3 regions of the Pseudoxanthomonas sp. LARHCG66 genome follow, and region 3 is predicted to be linked to each of the others. Evidence: predicted binding sites of a transcription regulator. Region 3 holds the regulator's gene; each other region holds the start of a gene.
The links. Region 3 encodes FliA, which starts transcription of late flagellar genes. Its sites were predicted from a motif close to TAAAGTTTNNCNNNCNNNGGCCGATAA; they were not measured.

Region 1: a site for FliA is predicted at 4,641-4,667, ahead of ACIPRS_RS16090 (flagellin). Genes of this name have one in related genera too.
Region 2: a site for FliA is predicted at 2,691-2,717, ahead of ACIPRS_RS18695 (methyl-accepting chemotaxis protein). Genes of this name have one in related genera too.

Annotation. Positions count from the first base shown of each region.
Region 1 is NZ_JBIXJW010000005.1:239,051-246,486, forward strand. It holds gene ACIPRS_RS16045 (acyl-CoA-binding protein) at 1-222, shown strand, start outside; partial or broken gene ACIPRS_RS16050 (TetR/AcrR family transcriptional regulator) at 231-812, shown strand; gene ACIPRS_RS16055 (DUF6053 domain-containing protein) at 694-954, opposite strand; gene ACIPRS_RS16060 (DUF6053 domain-containing protein) at 863-1,231, shown strand; partial or broken gene ACIPRS_RS16065 (helix-turn-helix transcriptional regulator) at 1,326-2,015, opposite strand; gene ACIPRS_RS16070 (GFA family protein) at 2,014-2,421, shown strand; gene ACIPRS_RS16075 (hypothetical protein) at 2,487-2,897, opposite strand; gene ACIPRS_RS16080 (hypothetical protein) at 3,063-3,917, shown strand; gene ACIPRS_RS16085 (hypothetical protein) at 3,901-4,473, shown strand; gene ACIPRS_RS16090 (flagellin) at 4,762-5,958, shown strand; gene ACIPRS_RS16095 (flagellin) at 6,038-7,183, shown strand; partial or broken gene ACIPRS_RS16100 (flagellin N-terminal helical domain-containing protein) at 7,274-7,436, shown strand, end outside.
Region 2 is NZ_JBIXJW010000011.1:12,993-20,428, forward strand. It holds gene ACIPRS_RS18685 (methyl-accepting chemotaxis protein) at 1-1,972, shown strand, start outside; gene ACIPRS_RS18690 (chemotaxis protein CheW) at 2,070-2,558, shown strand; gene ACIPRS_RS18695 (methyl-accepting chemotaxis protein) at 2,789-5,038, shown strand; gene ACIPRS_RS18700 (EAL domain-containing protein) at 5,208-7,436, shown strand, end outside.
Region 3 is NZ_JBIXJW010000010.1:30,176-37,611, forward strand. It holds gene flhB (flagellar biosynthesis protein FlhB) at 1-322, shown strand, start outside; gene flhA (flagellar biosynthesis protein FlhA) at 319-2,400, shown strand; gene flhF (flagellar biosynthesis protein FlhF) at 2,449-4,146, shown strand; partial or broken gene ACIPRS_RS18575 (MinD/ParA family protein) at 4,202-5,014, shown strand; gene ACIPRS_RS18580 (RNA polymerase sigma factor FliA) at 5,011-5,763, shown strand; gene ACIPRS_RS18585 (chemotaxis response regulator CheY) at 5,881-6,261, shown strand; gene ACIPRS_RS18590 (protein phosphatase CheZ) at 6,261-6,872, shown strand; gene ACIPRS_RS18595 (hypothetical protein) at 6,909-7,052, shown strand; gene ACIPRS_RS18600 (chemotaxis protein CheA) at 7,080-7,436, shown strand, end outside.

The DNA.
Region 1 (7,436 bases), on a different contig from region 3:
AAGGACATCCAGACGCTGTCCGAGCGCCCGGACAACGATACGTTGCTGCGGCTTTACGGCCTTTACAAACAAGGCGCGGAAGGTGATGTGAAGGGTGACAAGCCGGGTTTCTTCGATTTCGTCGGTACCGCCAAGTACGAAGCCTGGGCCAAGCTCAAGGGCACGGCGCAGGAAGACGCACAGAAGAAGTACGTGGACCTGGTGAAGAAGCTGCTGGCCTGAAGCCCGACGTGGCGCGCGATACCCGCCAGCGCATCCTCGACGCCGCCCTCGCGATGTTCAACACGCAGGGCGAGCCGCATGTCACCACCAATCACATCGCCGACGAGCTGGAGATCAGCCCGGGCAATCTGTACTACCACTTCCGCAACAAGGACGACATCATCGAGCAGCTCTTCGCGCGGTACGAAGAGCGGATGGATGCTGCGCTGACGCCTCCCACCGACCGGCTGCCGGGGCTCGAGGACATCTGGCTGCAGTTGCACCTGGTGTTCGAGTGCATCTGGGACTACCGCTTCCTGTATCGGGACCTGGTGGAGATCCTGAGCCGCAACCGGCGGCTGCGCATGCGCTTCGCCCGCATTCTCAAGCGGGCCGACGACAGCGCGCACGCGGTGATGCGCGGCATGGGCCAGGCCGGCGTGATGCGGGCGTCGGCCGCGGAACTGGCCGCCACCGCCACCAACGTGCTGGTCATCTCCACCTTCTGGCTGAACTACGCGTCGACGCGTGGCGAGAAGGACGAACAGGCCGCCATCCGCCAGGGCATCGTGCAGGTGATGATGCTGGTGGCACCGTTCCTGCGCGACGCGGAACGCGTGCACCTGAACACGCTGACGCAGGCCTATACCAACTAGCGTGCTTGCCTGTAGGAGGGGCTTCAGCCCCGGCGCTGTGCAGTCGGATTAACGAGGACCGTGGGAAAGGCGTCGGGGCTGAAGCCCCTCCTACCATTGCGTCGGCGAAGCCGGGAATCAGGCCGCCGCCAGCGCATCGCCCAGCCGCGCCGACGCCGCACGCAGTTCCGGCAGCAGGCCGCGATCATCCAGCATCTCGAACTCCGGCCCCACCAGCGCCAGCAGCGCGAGCAGCGCCTCGACGGATTCGGCGCCCAGCTCCAGCACGCAGTGGTGTGCATCGCCGGCTTCCAGGATCCCGCACCAGGTGGGCACCCGTGTCGCCTGCTCTTCCACCGACCCCGGCAGCCGCAGCCTCACCTGGAAGCGGGTGAACGGCTGGGTGATCGATTTCGCGACGTAGTCCGCCACGTCGCCGGGAAACTCGCGCGGCGGGAACTGGGTGCCGGTATCGTGCAGCGCCTGCACGCGGTCCACGCGGAACGTCCGCCAGTCCTCGCGTTTCAGATCCCAAGCCACCAGGTACCAGCGGCTGCCGGTATGCACCAGACGCAGCGGTTCGATCAGGCGCTCGCTGGCTCGCTGCGTGCGGTCGCGGTACTGCATGCGCAGGCGGAAGCCGTCGCGGCAGGCACCGGCGATGCGCAGCAGCGCGTCCACATCGGACGTGGGCGCACCGCCGGCGAGCGACAGCGTGACCGAATACAGGGCACTGGCGCGCTTGCGCAACCGCGCCGGCAACCACTGGTCCAGCTTGGACAGCAGCCGCAGCGCGGTGTCCTCCATCCGGCCCACGCTGGCCGCCGCCGTGCGCAGTGCCACCGCCACGGCTACGGCCTCGTCATCCTCCAGCAGCACGGGCGGCATGGTCGCGCCGGAACCCAGCCGGTAGCCGCCGCCCAGGCCTGGCGACGCATCGATGGGATACCCGAGCTCGCGCAGGCGCTCCACGTCGCGGCGCAGCGTGCGGCGGTCGATTTCCAGCCGCTGGCTCAGTTCCGCGCCCGTCCAGTGACGGCGCGACTGGAGCAGCGACAGCAGGCGGAGCAGGCGGTTCGATGTGCTGAGCATGGGCGCAGTATGCCGCCCATTGAGGACTGATTCTGTCCTCGATGTCCGCCAGACTGGAAGCTCTCTCCCGCCGGAAGGAAACCCCATGACCGTGCAGACCTACCAGGGCAGCTGCCATTGCGGCGCCGTGCGCTACGAAGTCGACCTCGACCTGGCCGCCGGCAGTGGCCGTTGCAACTGCTCGATCTGTACCAAGACGCGCTACTGGGGCACGGTGGTCCGACCGGACGCTTTCCGCCTGCGGCAGGGCGAAGAGGCGCTGACCCGCTACCCCTTCGGCAGCGGCGTGGCCGAACATCTATTCTGCCGGCACTGCGGCGTGAAGTCGTTCGGCCGGGGCGAGCTGGAAGTCCTCGGCGGCCGCTACTACTCGGTGAACCTGGCCTGCCTGGATGACGTGGAGCCGGCCGCGCTGGCGCAGGTCCCGATCCGCTACGCCAACGGCCGCGACAACGACTGGTTCTCCGAACCCGCCATCACCGCGCATCTCTGATCGGGCCCGCATGACAGGACGCCCCGGGAACCGGGGCGTTCGGGACGCGTTGCGTCCGTGGGCCGTCAGGCCCGGCTGCGACGCACCGGCCGCTTGGCCACCGGCTTGCGGACGGGTGTGGCGCGGGCGCGCTTGGCAGCCGGCTTCTTGCGGGCGCGGGGCGCGGCCTTCCGGGCGGGCTGCTTAAGGCCCAGCTTGGTCAGCACCGGTTCCAGGCGGGTTTCCACCTCGGCACTGAACCGGCCCACGCGGGCTTCGCCTTGTTCACGCACTTCGGCCAGGCGGTCAAGGACGTCGCGCTGCGCCTGGCCGGCGAAGCTCCCGGCGTGTTCGCGCGCCGCCTGCAACCGGCCAGCGGCATCGGTGGCGGCCGCGACGGCTTCACGGCGCGCGACGGCGATCAGGCCCAGTCCGGCAAGCCAGACGTGGCGGAGGGTGGGTTCGGGGGTCTTGCGGGTGGTCTTCCTGGCGGCCATGGGGGCAGTCCACATGCCGACCACGATGGCCGGCTTCCATGACGCGATGCTGTCCTGCCGGCGTCGAGCAATCACACTATTGGCCGCTCGCGCGACGGAATGCGTAGGGGTTGCCTGACGACCGCGTTCGCGGCGATGCTCCCCGCATCCTGGGAGGGACGACCAATGGCAGGAAAGTCTTCGAAGTGGGCTGCGTTTCCGCATGACGCCAAGGGCTACGCCTATACGGGCGATGCATTGAAGAAGGCGTGGCCGGCGCTGCATGCCGGCGACCAGGAGCCCTACCCCGACGAAAAGCGCGCCAAGGCGTTGATCGCCGCCGCAGGCAAGGCAGCCAAAGGCATCGAACCCGCCGACCTCGCGCAGCGCCTGCAGGATGCGTGGCGCGCGTTCCATCGCGGTGACTTCCAGGCCGCGTATGAGGCCGGTGAAGCCCTGGGCCCGCTGGGCGCTTCGGTCGCGGTCAAGGCGCTGGGCATCCATGCCACCTATCTGGTGGAAGACGAATCCGAGCAACTCAAGCGCTTCGAACAGGCCGCGAAACTGGCCGAAGCCGCCATCAAGGCGCTGCCCGGGGAAGCCAACAGTCATTACCGGCACGCCTTCGCGCTCGGCCGCTACAGCCAGGGCCTGAGCATCGCCAAGGCGCTCAAGCAGGGCATCGCGGGCAAGGTCCGCACCGCACTGGACGCCACGCTGGAACTGGATCCCAAGCATGCCGAAGCGCATACCGCGCTGGCGCTGTACCACGCCGAGATCATCGACAAGATCGGCGCGATGATCGGCGGCCTGACCTACGGTGCCAAGGCAAGTGAAGCCGAGTCGCATATCAGGACCGCGCTCAAGCTGACACCGGATTCGCCCATCGCGCACGTGGAATACGCGAACGTGTTGCTGCTGCTTCACGGCGACAAGAAGGAAGACGCCGCGGCGGCCTCGTTCGAGAAAGCCGGCAAGCTCAAGCCGCGCGACGCCATGGAAGCGCTGGATGCTGCCCACGCGAATGCGCAGATCGAGTAAGACGGTTTTCTTCGTGCTGGCCGCGCTGTGGCTGGCTGGCGTGCCTGTCGTGTCAGCACAGTCGGTTACCGACGTGCCACCCGCGCCCTCGCCCGTTGCGGCCGGCGCACCGTCCGATACCTTGCTCGATGCCCTCACCTGCCGCACGGCCAATGGCGATCTCGCCACCCTGTTGCAACGGCTCCGCCGCGAGCGTCCGACGGAATTCACCCAGACCGAGCGTCAATTCAGCGCGCCGATGATGGATCTTTACCGCCTGGCCGAACCCGTGCAGGCGTGGGGGCATCACAGCGATGCCGTCGTCATCACCGACAACCGCGTCCTGCTGCTGGTGGATGACTCCATCGAGCAGGCGGCGGCGCAGCTGGAACGCGCGCTGGAAGACAGCCGCGATGCGCCCCTGTCCGGCGCCCTCGATGATTTCCATGCCCTGGTGATCTATCCCGGCGAACACCCCGGTCTCAGGCAACGCACATTGATCGGCTGCGAATACCGCATGCCCGGCGTATTGCTGCTGGCCGATCCCGCCGACGCCTGGCGCACGCCGCAGCCCTGAGGCCGGCGCCGCCGCGCCGCGCAGCGGCGCACCCCGATCACACCGTCCCTGCCGTGCCGCCGCTTAGCGGCATCGCGCACCCGTTCTTTAGGCCACTTCGCGCCCCCCGGAAACCGCTGGTTTTCCCGCGCGATTACGTGGCCTAACACATTTTTTCGCGCCTGCCCTAAAGGTTTTTTCGGCAGCGCCGTTATTCATTTCGCAACACGAAGACGACTAGCCACCACAAAACAAATCGGCAGCGTCTTTTCCCTTCAACGCCGTGAATCCAAATAAGAGGAGACGAACATGGCACAGGTAATCAACACGAACACGATGTCGCTCAACGCTCAGCGCAACCTGAGCACCAGCGGCGCTTCATTGGCCACCACCATCCAGCGCCTGTCGTCGGGCCTGCGCATCAACAGTGCGAAGGACGACGCCGCCGGTCTGGCCATCTCCGAACGCTTCAGCACCCAGATCCGCGGCCTCGACGTCGCCGTGCGCAATGCCAACGACGGCATCTCGCTGGCCCAGGTCGCCGAAGGCTCGCTGACCGAAATCGGCAACAACCTGCAGCGCATCCGCGAACTGGCCGTGCAGTCGGCCAACGCCAGCAACTCCAGCTCCGACCGCGCGGCACTGAATGCCGAAGTCAAGCAGCTGACCTCCGAAATCGACCGCGTCGCCAAGCAGGCCGACTTCAACGGCACCAAGCTGCTGGACGGCTCGTTCACCAGCCAGCTGTTCCAGGTCGGCGCCAACGCCGGCCAGGCGATCGCCATCGACAAGGTGGTCGATGCCCGCGCCCTGACCCTGGGCGGTTCGCAGTTCGACAGCGGCACGCTGGCCATCACGGCCGCGGCTTCCGCCACGGCGGACATCACCATCAGCGGCCTTACCCTCACCGACAGCGCCGGCAATGCCGTCGCCTTCGACGACCTGACCGTCAAGAGCGCCGGTTCGGTCGCCGCCACCAACGAAGCCGCGGCCAAGGCGCTGGCCGCCCATATCAACGGCAAGCTCGGCGAAACCGGCATCTACGCCAACGTCGATGCCGCCGGCACCGGCCTGGAGCTGACCTCGGTCAAGACCAGCGTGGACGCCAACGGCGACTTCGCGGCCTTCGGCGTCGCCATCACGGGCGGCACGTACACCGCGACGGCCGTCGCCACCAGCGAAGTGCCGAAGTTCGTGTCCGACCTGGACATCTCGGATTTCGCCGGCGCCCAGCAGGCCCTGGAAATCGTCGACAAGGCGCTGACGGCCGTGAACGGCTCGCGCGCCGACCTCGGCGCGATCCAGAACCGCTTCACCTCGGTGGTCGCCAACCTGCGGACCAGCTCGGAAAACCTGGCCGCTTCGCGCAGCCGCATCCGCGACACCGACTTCGCCAAGGAAACCGCCGAACTGACCCGCACCCAGATCCTGCAGCAGGCCGGTACGGCCATGCTGGCCCAGGCCAACCAGGTGCCGCAGAACGTAATGAGCTTGTTGCAACGCTGAACCAGGTATCCCCGGCGGCACGGCGGGGATCGTTGGAAAACTTTTCCCCCGTGCAGAAAACGCCTAAGGAGTAGAACTCATGGCACAGGTCATCAACACCAACACCATCTCGCTGAACGCGCAGCGCAATCTGAGCAGCAGCGGGGCTTCACTGGCCACCACCATCCAGCGTCTTTCGTCCGGCCTGCGCATCAACAGCGCCAAGGACGACGCCGCCGGTCTGGCCATCTCCGAACGCTTCAGCACCCAGATCCGTGGCCTGGACGTTGCCGTGCGCAATGCCAACGACGGCATCTCGCTGGCCCAGGTCGCCGAAGGTTCGCTGACCGAAATCGGCAACAACCTGCAGCGCATCCGTGAGCTGTCGGTGCAGTCGGCCAACGCGACCAACTCTTCGTCCGACCGCGCTGCGCTGAATGCCGAAGTCAAGCAGCTGACCTCCGAAATCGACCGCGTCGCCAAGCAGGCCGATTTCAACGGCACCAAGCTGCTGGACGGTTCGTTCACCAGCCAGCTGTTTCAGGTCGGTGCCAATGCGTCGCAGGCCATCGCGATCGACAAGGTTGTCGATGCACAGGCCGATGCACTGGGCAACGTGAAGTTCGCCGCCGACGTCACCAGCGCGGCCATCGCCGATGCCGCCGCCGACGGCAGCATCGCCGACCTGACCATCAACGGTGTGACCATCGCGGACGTCGAGTACACGAACGGCACGAGCGGTGAGGACATCGCCAAGGGTCTGGCCGCTGCCATCAACGCCAAGCTGGGCGAGACCGGCGTGTACGCCTCGGTCGACGCCGACCAGGTCACCCTGACCTCGGTCAAGGCCGACACCGACCTGGTCGTGGGCGGCACGGTCACCGGCTCGGGCCTGACGGCCGCGACCACGGCGGCCACGGCCGGCACCGCACAGTTCGCCAAGGACCTGGACATCACCACGTTCGAAGGCGCGCAGAAGGCCCTGGAAATCGTCGACGCTGCCCTGACCTCGGTCAACAGCGCGCGCGCCGACCTGGGTGCGGTGCAGAACCGCTTCACCTCGGTGGTCGCCAACCTGCAGACCAGCTCGGAAAACCTGGCCGCCTCGCGCAGCCGCATCCGCGACACCGACTTCGCCAAGGAAACCGCCGAACTGACCCGCACCCAGATCCTGCAGCAGGCCGGTACGGCCATGCTGGCCCAGGCCAACCAGGTGCCCCAGAACGTGCTCAGCCTGCTCCGCTAACGCGGTGAAGCGCCGGAACGGGTGGTCTCCATCGCCCCCCCTTCCGGCCCGGGCTTCTCCCCTTCGTAATCCCGCCTAGAGGAAACTTCCATGGCACAGGTCATCAACACCAACACCATCTCGCTGAATGCGCAGCGCAATCTGAGCAGCAGCGGGGCTTCACTGGCCACCACCATCCAGCGTCTTTCGTCCGGCCTGCGCATCAACAGCGCCAAGGACGACGCCGCCGGTCTGGCCATCTCCGAACGCTTCA
Region 2 (7,436 bases), on a different contig from region 3:
CGCGGACAAGGATGCCGCCTCGGTCGGCAAGCCATATGCAGGCGCCCACGCTGCCGACGTCATCAAGCAGGTGGCCGCCGGCAAGCCGGTGTTCCGCGAGGCGACCGATGCCGCGGGTGAAACGGTGATGGAAGCCTACGTGCCGCTGCAGATCGGCGCCGCGCAGGAGCGCTTCGCGCTGGGCGTGGTGGTGCCGCGTGCGGTGCTGATGCGCGAAGCGCGTGCCGTGCTGTGGACGGTGGTCGCAGTGGGTGCGCTGGGTGCTGTGTTGCTGTGCGGCGCCGTGTTCTGGCTGCTGCGTCGCCAGGTCGGTGTGCCGCTGGCCGGCGCCGTGCGCGTGGCCGACGATATCGCAAGCGGCAAGCTGGACAGCCAGATCGATGTCGGTCGCGACGACGAGATCGGCACCCTGATGAAGGCCATGCGCAGCATGCAGGGCAACCTGCGCGAGCGCATCGAGCGCGACGCCGTGGTGGCGAAGGAAAGCCTGCGCATCCGCACCGCACTGGAGGATGTGACAACCAACGTCATGATCGCCGACGCTGACCGCACCATCGTCTATGCCAACCGGCCATTGATGAAGATGCTGGGCGACGTGGAACAGGACCTACGCCGCGACCTGCCCGCCTTCGATGTGCGTACGGTCATCGGCAGCAGCATCGACATCTTCCACAAGAAGCCCGAGCACCAGTCGCGCATGCTGGCCCAGCTGCAAGGCACGCATCGCGCGCAGATCAGCGTGGGCGGCCGCATCATGCAGCTGATCATCAACCCCGTGACCGACGGCGAAGGCCAGCGCATCGGCTACGTGGTCGAGTGGGCCGACCGCACTGCCGAAGTGATGGTGGAACAGGAAGTGACGCGCATCGTGCAGGCGGCGGCACAGGGCGACCTGAGCGGGCGCATCTCCGAGTCGGGCAAGCAGGGCTTCCTGCTGGCGCTGTCGCAACAGTTGAACGGCCTGCTGGTCGCCATCGCGGGCAGCGTGGACTCGGTCTCCGGCGTGCTGCAGTCGCTGTCCAAGGGCGACCTGACCGCGCGGATGGAAGGCGACTTCCACGGCGTGTTCGCCAGCATGCGCGACGATGCCAATGCCACCGTCGCCCAGCTGACCGACATCGTCGGCCGCATCCAGGACGCTTCCACCAGCATCAACACCGCTGCCGGCGAAATCGCGTCCGGCAACAGCGACCTCTCGCGCCGTACCGAGCAGCAGGCCGCCAACCTGGAAGAAACCGCCGCCTCGATGGAGGAACTGACCTCCACCGTGCGCCAGAACGCCGAGTCCGCCCGCCAGGCCAACCAGTTGGCCATCGGCGCCGCAGGTGTCGCCTCGCAGGGCGGTGAGGTGGTCGGTCGCGTGGTCACCACAATGACCGACATCGAACAGTCGTCGAAGAAGATCGCCGAGATCATCTCCGTCATCGACGGCATCGCGTTCCAGACCAACATCCTGGCCTTGAACGCGGCCGTGGAAGCCGCCCGTGCCGGCGAGCAGGGTCGTGGCTTCGCGGTGGTCGCTTCGGAAGTCCGGACGCTGGCCCAGCGCAGCGCCAATGCCGCCAAGGAGATCAAGGGCCTCATCGAAACGTCGGTGGACAAGGTCGCCGAGGGTTCGGCGCTGGTGCACCAGGCCGGCGCGACCATGGGCGAGATCGTGGCCAGCGTGCAGCGCGTGACCGACATCATGGCCGAGATCTCGGCGGCCTCGCAGGAACAGTCGGCCGGCATCGAGCAGGTCAACCAGACCATCACCCAGATGGACGAGACCACCCAGCAGAACGCAGCACTGGTCGAAGAAGCCACCGCCGCTGCCCGCAGCATGGAAGAACAGGCGCAGGCACTGGCCGAGGCCGTGTCCACCTTCCGCCTGGACGGCCATGGCCGTGTCGCGCGGCTGGTGCACGAACGCGTGACCCGCATCGCGGCCGGCACCGCGCCGCGGGGCGTTGCCGAACCGCATCCGTACTGAACCCCTAAAGAAACCCGTCCCGGGGCCGATCTAGGCCATGACCGGTTCCGTCCCGGGAACCCCGACACCTTCACCGGCTGCAACAGGAGCCCGACGAATGAGCGACAAGAAGACCCAGGCCGCGGCGAGCGCGGACGAGTTCCTCAGCTTCACCCTGGGGGACGAGCACTACGGCGTGGACATCCTGAAGGTCCAGGAAATCCGCGGCTACGATTCCGTGACCCGCCTGCCCGATGCCCCGGACTACATCAAGGGCGTCATCAACCTGCGCGGCACCATCGTGCCGGTGATCGACCTGCGCCTGAAGCTGCGCCTGAAGGATGCACGCTACGACGCCTTCACCGTGATGATCGTGCTGAACGTGGAGGACCGCGTGGTCGGCATCGTGGTGGACAGCGTGTCGGACGTGATCGCGCTCAGCGCCGAGCAGATCCGCCCCACGCCTGAATTCGGCGCCAGCGTCGATACCCGCTTCATCTCCGGCATCGGCACCGTCGATGAACGCATGTTGATCCTGCTGGACATCGAGACGCTCATCGACAGCGCCGACCTGGGCCAGCCGCTGCCGGAACAGGCCGCCGCCTGACGCATCGCCCTCGCGGTACGCAACGCGTGCATCCCCGGGGACCGCAGGCCGCAAGGCGTGCGGTCCCTTGCGTTTGCGCGGCCGCCGGCATCCGGACTCCCCGCCTTTCGTCGTAGGGGCGCGAAAAACCACTGAAATTCCGCCGACCCGGGCCGCTATCAACGGTGAGGGCAATCCGCCCCCGCAATCCGCATGCCCAGGCCACCCGGCCTGTCGCCAGAGACCCCGCCATGACGTTCAACGCCAAGATCGCCGCCCTGCTCTCCAACCTGCCGCTGAAGCGCAAGTTCCTCATCCAGACCGCGCTGGTCGCCATCGGCACCATCGCACTGGCCGTGGTGGCGGCGCGCATGCAGTACCTGGATCTCACCGGAACGCGGCAGGCCGGCCTGAAGGCGCAGACCGAGATGGCGCTGGGCGTGATCGAGGGGTATGCGAAGCAGGTGCAGGCCGGCACCCTGGATGAAGCCCAGGCGAAGGAAAGCGCGCTGGCCACGCTCGCCTCGATGCAGGCGAACAAGGGCGTGGACTACTTCTTCGTTACCGACGAAGCACCGACCATGCTGATGCACCCTACTCGTCCCGATCTGATCGGCAAGCCGCTGGACGACGTGCTGAGCCCGGATGGCAAGCGCATCTTCCCCGAGTTCGTCCGCGTGGCGCGCGCAGGCGGTGGCCATGTCGACTACAGCTGGGCCAAGGCGGGCGAGGAAGACCCCGTGCCGAAGACTTCCTATGCGGCGCTGTACCAGCCGTGGGGCTGGGTGATCGGCACCGGCGTCTACATCGACGACACCCAGGCGCAGGCACTGCAGTTCACCTTCATCATGACCATCGCCGGCGGCCTGCTGGTGCTGCTGAGCATGGCGATCGGCTGGGTGATCGGGCAGTCGGTGCTGGAACCGGTGGCGCGCGCCCTCTCCGCCATCCGCGGCGTCTCGCGTGGCGACCTCAGCGTCCGCACGGGCCACCACGGCCGCGACGAAGTGGGCCAGATGCTCAAGGCCACCGACGAAATGGTGCACATGCTGGAACGCTTCTCGCAGGAAACGCACGTGATGATCCGCCTGCACGAAGCCGACGACATCAGCCATCGCATGCCCGAGGATTTCCCCGGTGTGTACGGCGAGCTGGCGGGCGGCATCAACACCATGATGTTCGAGCACCTGGACGCCTTCCGCGATGCCATCGGCATCCTCGAGCGCTACGCCAACGGCGACCTGAGCCAGGATGCGCGCCGCCTTCCGGGCACGCGTGCGTTCCTGCATGAAGCGATGGACGCAGCCAAGCAGAGCCTGCTGGCCATCAATGCCGAGATCAAGCGCCTGGCGCAGGCCGCTGCGGCGGGCGATTTCAGCGCCCGCGGCGACGAGGCGCGCTTCCAGCACGACTTCCGCCAGATGGTGCAGGGCCTGAACGCGATGATGGCGATCAGCGACCGCAACCTGGCCCAGTTGTCCGCGCTGCTGCGTGCGATCGCCGATGGCGACCTGACCGCCCGGATGGAAGGCGACTTCCACGGCGTCTTCGCCACCATGCGCGATGACGCCAACGCCACCGTCGCCCAGCTGACCGAGATCGTCGGCGGCATCCAGATGGCGGCCACCAGCATCAACACGGCGGCCGGTGAGATCGCATCGGGCAACAACGACCTGTCGCGCCGTACCGAACAGCAGGCCGCCAACCTGGAAGAGACCGCCGCCTCGATGGAGGAACTGACCTCCACCGTGCGCCAGAACGCCGAGTCCGCCCGCCAGGCCAACCAGCTGGCCATCGGCGCCGCTGGTGTCGCCTCGCAGGGTGGCGAGGTGGTCGGTCGCGTGGTCACCACGATGACCGACATCGAACAATCGTCGAAGAAGATCGCCGAGATCATCTCGGTCATCGACGGCATCGCGTTCCAGACCAACATCCTGGCCCTGAACGCAGCCGTGGAAGCCGCCCGTGCCGGCGAACAGGGTCGCGGCTTCGCGGTGGTCGCTTCGGAAGTGCGGACGCTGGCCCAGCGCAGCGCCAATGCCGCCAAGGAAATCAAGGGCCTGATCGAGACCTCGGTGGACAAGGTAGCCGATGGCTCCAAGCTGGTGAACCAGGCGGGCGCGACGATGGGCGAGATCGTCGCCAGCGTGCAGCGCGTAACCGACATCATGGCCGAGATCTCGGCCGCCTCGCAGGAACAGTCGGCCGGCATCGAGCAGGTCAACCAGACCATCACCCAGATGGACGAGACCACCCAACAGAACGCCGCACTGGTCGAAGAAGCTACCGCCGCTGCCCGCAGCATGGAAGAACAGGCCGGTGCGCTGACCCAGAGCGTGTCGGTGTTCAAGCTGCAGGCCGCCTCCCGTGCCCCGGTGCGCCAGGCCCCTACGGCTGCCGCGGCATCGCGGCCGGTGGCGACGCCCAAGGCCGTGGCCCGCAAGCCGGTCGCCCGCAAGCCCGAACCGGCACTCGCCGATGGGGACTGGCAGGAGTTCTGAGCCGCCGGGCGCGCCCGGCGCGCGCCCTGTTCCGTGACCGCCTTCAAGTAACCCGGACTCCGGCCGATATGTCACCAGAAGGCCCTCTTCCCTGGCACCCGATGACCGTCGCACCCTCCGCCACCGACGACGCCAGCCGCTGCACGCAAGTGCGCCGCGAGGACACTGCATGCTTCGCCGCACGCTGACTTCGCTGACATCGGTGCGCGACACACAGGCGTCCACGGATCTCCCCACGGAGAGCCTCTGGCACGTGCTGGAACAGTCCGTCGACGCCGCGTTCGTCATCGACGGGCGCCACCGGGTGGTGCTGTTCAATCCGGCGGCGGAAGCCCTCTGGGGCTGCCTGCGCGAAGATGTGCATGGCATGCCGTTCACCCGGTTGCTGTCCAGCCCCCAGGCGGACAACACCGCCGACGCCGCGCTGGCGCAACTGCTCGGCAGCCATCGGGATGCCGTGCTGCATCGGCCCGACGGCAGCGAGGTCGCCTGTTCGGTCTCCATGTCGAAGGTGCAACTGGGCACGCAGGTCTTCCACACCGCCTTCGTGCGCGACACCAGCGACCAGAAGCGCCAGCTCGAGCGCCTGCGCCAGTTGTCGATCGTGGTGGACAAGAGCGACAACGCGATCTTCGTGAGCGCACCAGACCGCGAAGTGGTCTACGTCAACAGCGGCTTCACCCGCATGCTGGGTTACCGGCTTGAAGAGCTGCGCGGGATCAAGCCCTCGCAGCTGCTGTCCGGCGCGCATACCGACGCCACCCTGGACGATCGCATCAGCCAGGCGATGAAGGCCGGCGAAGGCCTGCAGACGGAAGTGCTGCTGTACACCAAGTCGGGCCGCCCGCTGTGGCTGTCGGCCGCGATCAACCCCGTGCACGACGAGGACGGGACACTGCTGGGCCTGGTCAGCGTGCTGAGCGACATCACCCAGACCAAGATGCACCAGGTGCTGCACAACAAGGTGCTGGATGCGCTGGTGCACGAATGGAGCGTGGCCGACGTGATGACGCTGATCTGCCGCGAGGTGGAGCACATCGCGCCGGAACTGACGGTCTCCATCATCACCGTGGACAACGAGGGGCTGATGCACGCCCTCGCCTCGCCCAGCCTGCCCGAAGCCTGGGCACGCAAGATCGACGGCATGGCGATCGGCCCGCGTGCCGGCGTATGCGGTGCCGCCGCCTGGCGGGGCCGCGCGGTGCTGGTGAAGGACATCGCCAGCGATCCGCTGTGCGCCAACACCCGCCACCTCACCTCGCCGCTCGGGCTGCGCGCCTGCTGGACCCATCCGATCAAGTCGAGCAGCGGCCGCGTGCTGGGCACGCTGTCGTTCTACTACCGCGAGAACCGGGGCCCCGACGAGCTGCACGAACGCCTGGCCGATACCTGCCTGCATCTGTGCTCGCTGACCCTGGAGCGGGAGCAGACCAACGAACGCGTGCACCAGCTGGCGTTCTACGACACCCTGACCGGCCTGCCCAACCGCATCATGTTCAGCGCCAAGGCCGAACAGGCGCTGGCCAACGTCGCCCAGGTGAACGGCACCGCCGCCGTGCTCTTCATCGACCTGGACCGCTTCAAGCGCGTGAACGACGCGCAGGGGCACGCGGCCGGCGACGGCCTGCTGCGCGATGTCGCCGCGCGCCTGAGCGAGGAACTCGGCGGCATCAACATCGTCGGACGCCAGGCCGGCGACGAATTCGTCGCGGTGCTGCCGATGTGCAGCACCGAGCATGCCGGCAGCGTGGCCGAGCGCCTGCTGGGGGCCATCGCGGCGCCGACCGCCGCCGGCTTGATGACCCTGCACCCCAGTGCCAGCATCGGCGTGGCGATGTTCCCGGACGACGGCCGCGACATCGACCTGCTGGTGCGTCATGCCGACATGGCGATGTACCGCGCGAAAACCGATGGCGGCGGCAGCTTCCGCTTCTTCAGCGTCGACATGAACCGGCTGGCGCAGGAGCGCGTCTCGCTGGAGACCGCGCTGCGCGAGGCGCTGCGGCTGGACCAGCTGAAACTGCAGTACCAGCCCCAGGTCGGCGGCTGCGACGGCAGGCAGCTGTATGGCGTGGAAGCGTTGTTGCGCTGGCACCACGCGGAGCTCGGCGTGATTCCGCCCGCGCGCTTCGTGCCGGTGGCCGAAGAATGCGGACTGATCGCCGATCTCAGCCTGTGGGTCCTGCGCCAGGCGTGTGCGCAGATGGCCGACTGGCGGCAGCGCGGCATCGACATCCCGCGCGTGTCGGTGAACGTCTCCGCGATCAATTTCCGCGATCCGGAGCTGTCCCTGCAGATCTCCGACCTGCTGGACGAGCATGGCCTGGAGCCGGGCGACCTGACGCTGGAGATCACCGAAAGCGTCATGCTGGACCCGGACCCGGACGTGCTCGAGAAC
Region 3 (7,436 bases):
TCCGACCCATTACGCGGTGGCGCTGAAATACCAGGCCGGTCAGATGGGCGCACCCACGGTGGTCGCCAAGGGCGTGGACGAACTGGCCATGCGGATCCGCGAAGTGGCCGATGCCCACCGCATCGCCATCGTCTCGGCGCCCCCTTTGGCACGCGCCTTGTATCGCGAAGGTCAACTTGGCCGGGAAATCCCCGTGAGACTCTACGCCGCCGTCGCCCAGATCCTGTCCTACGTGTACCAGCTGCGTGCCTGGCGCGTCGGCGAGGCCCCGCTGCCCGACCTGCCAGCGGTGGACGTGGATGAGCACGGGGGCAAGGCATGAGCGCGCAACCGGTCGGCGGCATGCGCTGGATGGAGATGCTGAAGAACGGCCTCGGCGCACCCCTGGTCGTGCTGGCGCTGCTGGCCATGATCGTGGTGCCCCTGGCACCGCCGGTGCTGGATGCCCTCTTCAGTTTCAACATCGCCATCTCGCTGGTGGTGCTGCTGGCCGTGGTGTACGTGAAGCGGCCACTCGACTTCACCATCTTCCCGATCATCCTGCTGATGACCACGATGCTGCGGCTGGCGCTGAACGTGGCGTCCACCCGCGTGATCCTGCTCAATGGCCAGAACGGCCATGACGCCGCCGGCAAGGTCATCGCCGCGTTCGGCGAATTCGTGGTGGGCGGCAACTACGCGGTCGGCATCGTCGTGTTCGCCATCCTGACCATCATCAACTTCGTGGTGATCACCAAGGGCGCGGGGCGCATCTCGGAAGTGTCGGCGCGCTTCATCCTGGACGCGATGCCCGGCAAGCAGATGGCCATCGACGCCGACCTCAATGCCGGCATCCTGACCCGCGAGGAAGCCAAGGCCCGCCGCGAGGAAGTGCGCGAGGAAGCCGATTTCTACGGCGCGATGGACGGTGCCAACAAGTTCATCCGCGGCGACGCCATCGCCGGCATCCTGATCCTGTTCATCAACCTGGTCGGCGGCTTTGCCGTGGGCATGTTCCAGCACGGCATGGCGGCGGCGGACGCGGCCTCCACCTACACCCTGCTGTCGATCGGCGACGGCCTGGTCGCGCAGCTGCCTGCGTTGCTGGTGTCGTCTTCGGTTGCCATGCTGGTGACGCGCGCCTCGCGCTCGCAGGACATGGGCCAGGCGGTGATGGGCCAGGCCTTCGGCCAGCACAAGGCGCTGGCGGTGTCGGCGGGCGTACTGGGCCTGGTCGGGCTGGTGCCCGGCATGCCCAACGTCGCCTTTTTGACGCTGGCGGCCGGCCTGGGCTACCTGGCCTGGAAAATGTGGAAGCGGACCCAGGAAAGCCCAGAAGCCGCTGCCGGCGACCTGGCGGCCCTGCCCGCACCCGGTGCCCCCGACCGCAACGCCGAACTGACCTGGGACGAGCTGCGCCCGGTCGACCCACTTGGCCTGGAGGTCGGCTACCGGCTGATCCCGCTGGTGGACAAGAACCAGGGCGGCGAACTGATGTCGCGGATCAAGGCCGTGCGCCGCAAGCTGACCCAGGACCTCGGCTTCCTGGTGCCGCCGGTGCACATCCGCGACAACCTCGAACTGCCGTCCAACGGCTACCGCCTGCTGGTGCATGGCGTGCCGGTGGCGTCGGCCGAGATCCATCCCGACCGCGAGCTGGCCCTCGATCCGGGCGGCGCGTTCGGCGCCATCGACGGCATCCCCGGCAAGGACCCGGCGTTCGGGCTGGACGCGGTGTGGATCCAGTCGCACCAGAAAGCCACCGCCGAATCGCTGGGCTATACCGTGGTCGATCCGGCCACCGTGATGGCCACCCACCTCTCGCACCTGGTGCGCGAACACGCGCCGGAGTTGCTGGGCCACGAGGAAGTGCAGCAGCTGCTGTCCCAGCTGGGCCGCAGCGCGCCGAAGCTGGTCGAGGACCTCACCCCGAAGGCGCTGCCGCTGGCCACCGTGGTGCGCGTGCTGCAGAACCTGCTGATCGAGCGCGTGCCGATCCGCCAGCTGCGCCGCATCGTCGAGGCGCTGGTCGAGTTCGCCCCGCAGAACAGCGATCCCGCCGCGCTCACCGCTGCGGTACGCACCTCGCTGGGCCGCTTCATCGTGCAGGAAATCTCCGGCATGGCGCCGGAACTGCCCGTCTATACCTTGGCGCCGAATCTGGAACGCGTCTTGCAGGACAGTACCCAGGGAACCGGCGCGGCGCTGGAACCGGGACTGGCGGAACGCCTGCACCAGAGCCTCGCCGACGTGGTGAACAAGCAGGAAGCCCGCAGCGAGCCTGCGGTGGTGCTGGTACCGGGTTCGGTCCGCGCCGCCCTCGCCCGCCTGGTCCGCCACAGCGTCCCCTCGCTGTCGGTGCTGGCCTACAGCGAGGTTCCCGAGGACAAGCGGTTGAAGCTGGTCGGCACGATCAGCTGAGACCGGAAGCAGCAGAACCCGACGCGACATCGAACCGGATAGCACGCCATGAAAATCAAACGCTTCGTCGCCCCCGACATGCGCACCGCCTTCGCGATGGTCCGGCAGGAACACGGCCCGGACGCGGTGATCCTGTCCAACCGGGTGACCGAGGATGGCATCGAGATCGTTGCTGCCAGCAATTACGACGAAGCGCTGGTGCAGCGCACGCTGGAAGCGATGCGCCCGGCCACGCCCCCTGCGCCGCTGCATCCGCTGCTCGACCCGGCGCCGCAGGCACCGACCGCGAACGCTCCGGCCCTGTCACCGGCCGAAGCCGCCGCCAGCTACTTCGCCCGCCGCCAGCCGGCTGTCCCCGCTGCCCCGCGTGCCGGGACCGCCAAGCCGGCCGTCGCCGCACCCGCGTCGATCGCACCGCCGGCAGCGCCCGTCGCAGCGCCACGCGCGCCGGTGGCCGCCACGCCCGCGCCGATCACCGGCGAGATTCCGGCGCCGGTCGTCCGCGACATCGCGCCGCTGCTGATCGAACCCGAATCCTTCGCCGCCAAGCTGGCCGCCTGCCTGCCGGCCGCTCCCGCCAACGAGCCGGTCGCCGCGAGCGAACCCGCAGCACCGCCGCGCCGTCAGCCCGCGCCGCGCGCCGACGCCGATGACACGCTCGATCTGGATGCGCTGCTGCCCTCGATCGCGCCGCCGGTGTCGCTGCCGGAACCCGAGCCTGCGCCGGTCGTCGCGCTGCACGCCACGCGTGCACCGGTGATCGCACCGGTACCGGCGCCCGCTGCCGTCACCGTACCGACGCTGACCGTCGTCACCGACAACGCCACGCACGCCCGCGAGAGCGACGAGCAGCTGGTGCAGATGCGCGGCGAACTGTCCGCCATGCGCGAGATGATCGAGCGCGAGATGCACCGCCTCACCGACGAACGCCTGCGCGGTTCGCCGGTGCGGATGCAGGCGATGGAACTGATGGAAGACTACGGCTTCGACGCCGGCATCACCCGCGACATCGCCCTGCAGATTCCCGCCGACACCGAATTGCACCGCGGCCGTGGCCTGATGCTGGGCCTGCTGTCGAAGAAGCTGCCGGTGGTCGACACCGACCTGCTGGAAACCGGCGGCGTCATCGCGCTGGTGGGCCCCACCGGCGCGGGCAAGACCACCACCATCGCCAAGCTCGCCGCCTGCTTCGCGCAGCGCTACAACGCACGCGACGTGGCGCTGATCACCACCGACACCGTGCGGGTCGGCGGTCGCGAGCAACTGCACGGCTACGGCCGCCAGCTCGGCATCGCCGTGCACGAGGCCGACAGCGCACAGGCCCTCGCACTGCTGCTGGAGCGCCTGCGCGACTACAAGCTGGTACTGATCGATACCGCCGGCCTGGGCCAGCGCGACCGCAACCTGGTGGGCCAGCTCAACTGGCTGCGCGCATCGGGCCAGGTGAAGACCCTGCTGTGCCTGCCGGCCAACTCGCACTTCTCCGACCTGGACGAGGTCGTCCGCCGCTTCAGCAGCGTGCAGCCGCAAGGCGTGGTGCTGACCAAGCTGGACGAGACAGGCCGCCTGGGCAGCGCCCTGTCGGTAGTCGTGGACCACCAGCTGCCGATGACCTGGGTAACCGACGGCCAGCGCGTTCCCCACGATCTCCACCGCGCCAACAGCGCCCACCTCGTGCTGCGGCTGGACCAGCTGCGCCGCGAAGCCGACGAACCCTGCTCGACCGAGGCCACCCATGTCGCCTGACCACCTGCTGCAGACCAATCCCCGCAGCACGCCGCCGGCCGCCGGCGCATTCCATCCCGTGCGCGTCATCGCCATCACCGGTGGCAAGGGCGGCGTGGGCAAGACCAACGTGTCGGTCAACCTGGCCGTGTCGCTGGCCGAAATGGGCAAGCGCACGCTGCTGATGGACGCCGACCTGGGCCTGGCCAACGTGGACGTGCTGCTCGGGTTGTCGCCGAAGTTCACCCTCGCCGACCTGGTCGCAGGACGTTGCGGACTGGAAGACGTACTGCTGGAAGGCCCCGAGGGCGTGCTGGTGGTTCCCGCCTCGTCGGGTTTCCGCCACATGGCCGAACTGGCGCCGGCCGAGCACGTGGGCCTGGTCAACGTGTTCTCCGAACTGCAGCGGGCGCTGGATTTCATGGTGGTCGACACCGCCGCCGGCATCACCGACAGCGTGCTGACCTTCTGCCAGGCCGCGCAGGACACCGTGGTGGTGGTCTGCGACGAGCCGGCCTCGATCACCGACGCCTACGCGCTGATCAAGGTGCTCGCGCGCGAGCGCGGCCTGGACCGCGTGCACGTCATCGCCAACATGGTCCGCGACCCCAACGAGGGCCGGAAGCTGTATGAAAAACTCGCCCGCGTCTGCGAGCGTTTCCTCGGCGATGTCGCCCTGCACTACCTCGGCGCGGTGCCGCAGGACGACTGGCTGCGCCGTGCGGTGCAGCGCCAGCAGCCCGTCGTGAAAGCCTATCCGGGCAGCCCATCGGCCCGCGCCATCGCCGAGATCGCGCGCATGACCGCACGCTGGCAGCCGCCGCTGGGAGCGCGCGGCAACGTCGAGTTCTTCGTCGAACGCCTGATCCAGCGGGGAGTCGCCGCATGAACACCGCCGCCGCCCAATACCGCGCCGTACAACGCAGCAGTGCGAACGATTTCGTCACCCAGCATGCCGACCTGGTCCGCCGCATCGCCCATCACCTGGCCGCGCGCCTGCCGGCCAGCGTGGAGATCGACGACCTGGTGCAGGCCGGCATGATCGGCCTGCTGGAAGCCTCGCGCAGCTACGATGCCGAGCAGGGCGCCTCGTTCGAGACCTACGCCTCCATCCGCATCCGCGGGTCGATGATCGACGAGATCCGCCGCGGCGACTGGGTACCGCGCTCGGTCCACCGTCGCGCCCGCCAGGCGGCCGCCACCGTGCGCGAGATCGAACAGCGCACCGGCCGTGCCGCCATCGCCACCGAAGTGGCGAGCGCGATGGAAATGCCGCTGCCCGAATACCTGCGCCTGATGGAAGATGCCGCGCGTGGCCAGGTGCTGAGCCTGGAATCGCACATCGACGACCATGGCGAACCCAACACCGCGCGTACCGGCGGCCCCTCGCCGCAGCAGCACTTGGAGCGCAGCGAGTTCCGCCAGCAACTGGTCAAGGCCATCGGCCACCTGCCCGAACGGGAGCAGCTGGTGCTGTCCATGTACTACGAGCAGGAGCTCAACCTGAAGGAGATCGGCGCCGTCCTCGGCGTCAGCGAGTCGCGCGTCTGCCAGATCCACGGCCAGGCCATGGTGCGGCTGCGCGGACGCCTGCAGGTGTTCGAGAAGGCCGACGCCGGCCTGGAAGACAACGACTGAAGAATCCCCACGGCCTGCCGATAAGGCTCCGGTAGGCCGCCGCGTGCAGCCCCTGCCTTGCCGTAGCCCCTGACCGGGCACGCTTTACTGGAGTTCGATGTGACCGCCAACAAGAACATGCGCATCCTCATCGTGGACGACTTTTCCACCATGCGCCGCATCATCAAGAATCTGCTCAATGACCTGGGCTATACCAATACCGCCGAGGCCGAAGACGGCAACAGCGCGTTGACCGCACTGTCCCAGGGCAGCTTCGAGTTCGTGGTCACCGACTGGAACATGCCCGGCATGACCGGCATCGAGCTGCTGAAGGCCATCCGCGCCGACGACCGCTACAAGACCCTGCCGGTGCTGATGGTCACCGCCGAGGCCAAGCGCGAGCAGATCATCGAGGCGGCGCAGAACGGCGTGAACGGCTACATCATCAAGCCGTTCACCGCGCAGACGCTGGAAGAGAAGCTGGGCAAGATCTTCGAACGCCTGGGAGCCGCTGCCTGATGAGCGCCGTGGCCGATGTCGCCGGCGCACGCGCCGCGCTGGTGGAAAAACTGCAGCACGCGCTGGATGCCCTGGAACAGGGCGACGAAGCCGGCTGGCGCCGCGAACTGGATGCCATCGCCGCCTGGCGCACGCAGCCGATGATGCAGGGCCTGGGCCGCCTGGCGCGCGAGCTGGCGCAGACGCTGGGCGAACTGCCGCCCACCGGACCGGGCGAGCTGGACGACGCCTGCGCGCGCCTGGACCATGTGGTGGAAATGACCGAACAGGCCAGCCACACCACGCTGGACCTGGCCGAACAGTGCCGTGGCTACGCCACCCAACTGAAGGGCACCGCGCTGTCGCCCGAGCAGGCGGCGCTGGTGGACAGCATCGGCAAGGGGCTGTCGGAGATGGCCCTGGCGCAGAGCTACCAGGACCTCACCGGCCAGATCATCCGTCGCGTCGCGGGCATCGTCCGTCGCGTGCACGAGGGCTTCGGCGCGCTGGGCCTGCCGCCGCCGGAGAAGAAGAACCCTTCAGATCTGGCCGGTCCGGCCGTTGCTGGTCTGGACCGCAACGCGTTTTCACAGAACGACGCAGACGACCTGCTCTCCGGACTGGGGCTGTAGGCACCCGCGAACGCGCAGCGGAACCGGAGACCTGCCATGCCCGACGCTTCCGCCCGCCGTTCCTGCCATCCCCTCGTCCTGCTGTTCGTGGGATCGCTGCTGGTCTGCGATGTTCTGGTCGGCCGCTTCCTGCGGCGTCGCCACGCGCACGCCCTGCACCTGCTCGATTCCTCCCGCTGATCACCCGTCCCGGTACCTGCCCCGCCCATGTCCGCCGTCACCCCTGAAATCGCCGCCGACTTCCTGATCGAAGCGCAGGAAATCCTCGACCGGCTGGGCGAGCAACTGGTCACGCTGGAACAGGACCCCTCCGACAGCGAGCAGCTGAACGCGGTATTCCGCGGCTTCCACACCCTGAAGGGCGGCGCCGGCTTCCTCGGCATCCAGCCGATGGTCAACCTGTGCCATGCGGCCGAAGAGACGCTGGGCCTGGTGCGCGCCGGCCAGGCGACGCTGGAACCGCAACACTTCGATGCCGCCCAGCAATCGCTGGACTGGCTGCAACAGATGCTGGATGCGATCGGTGCCGGCGAAGACCCGCCACACGCCCCGCAGATGCTGATC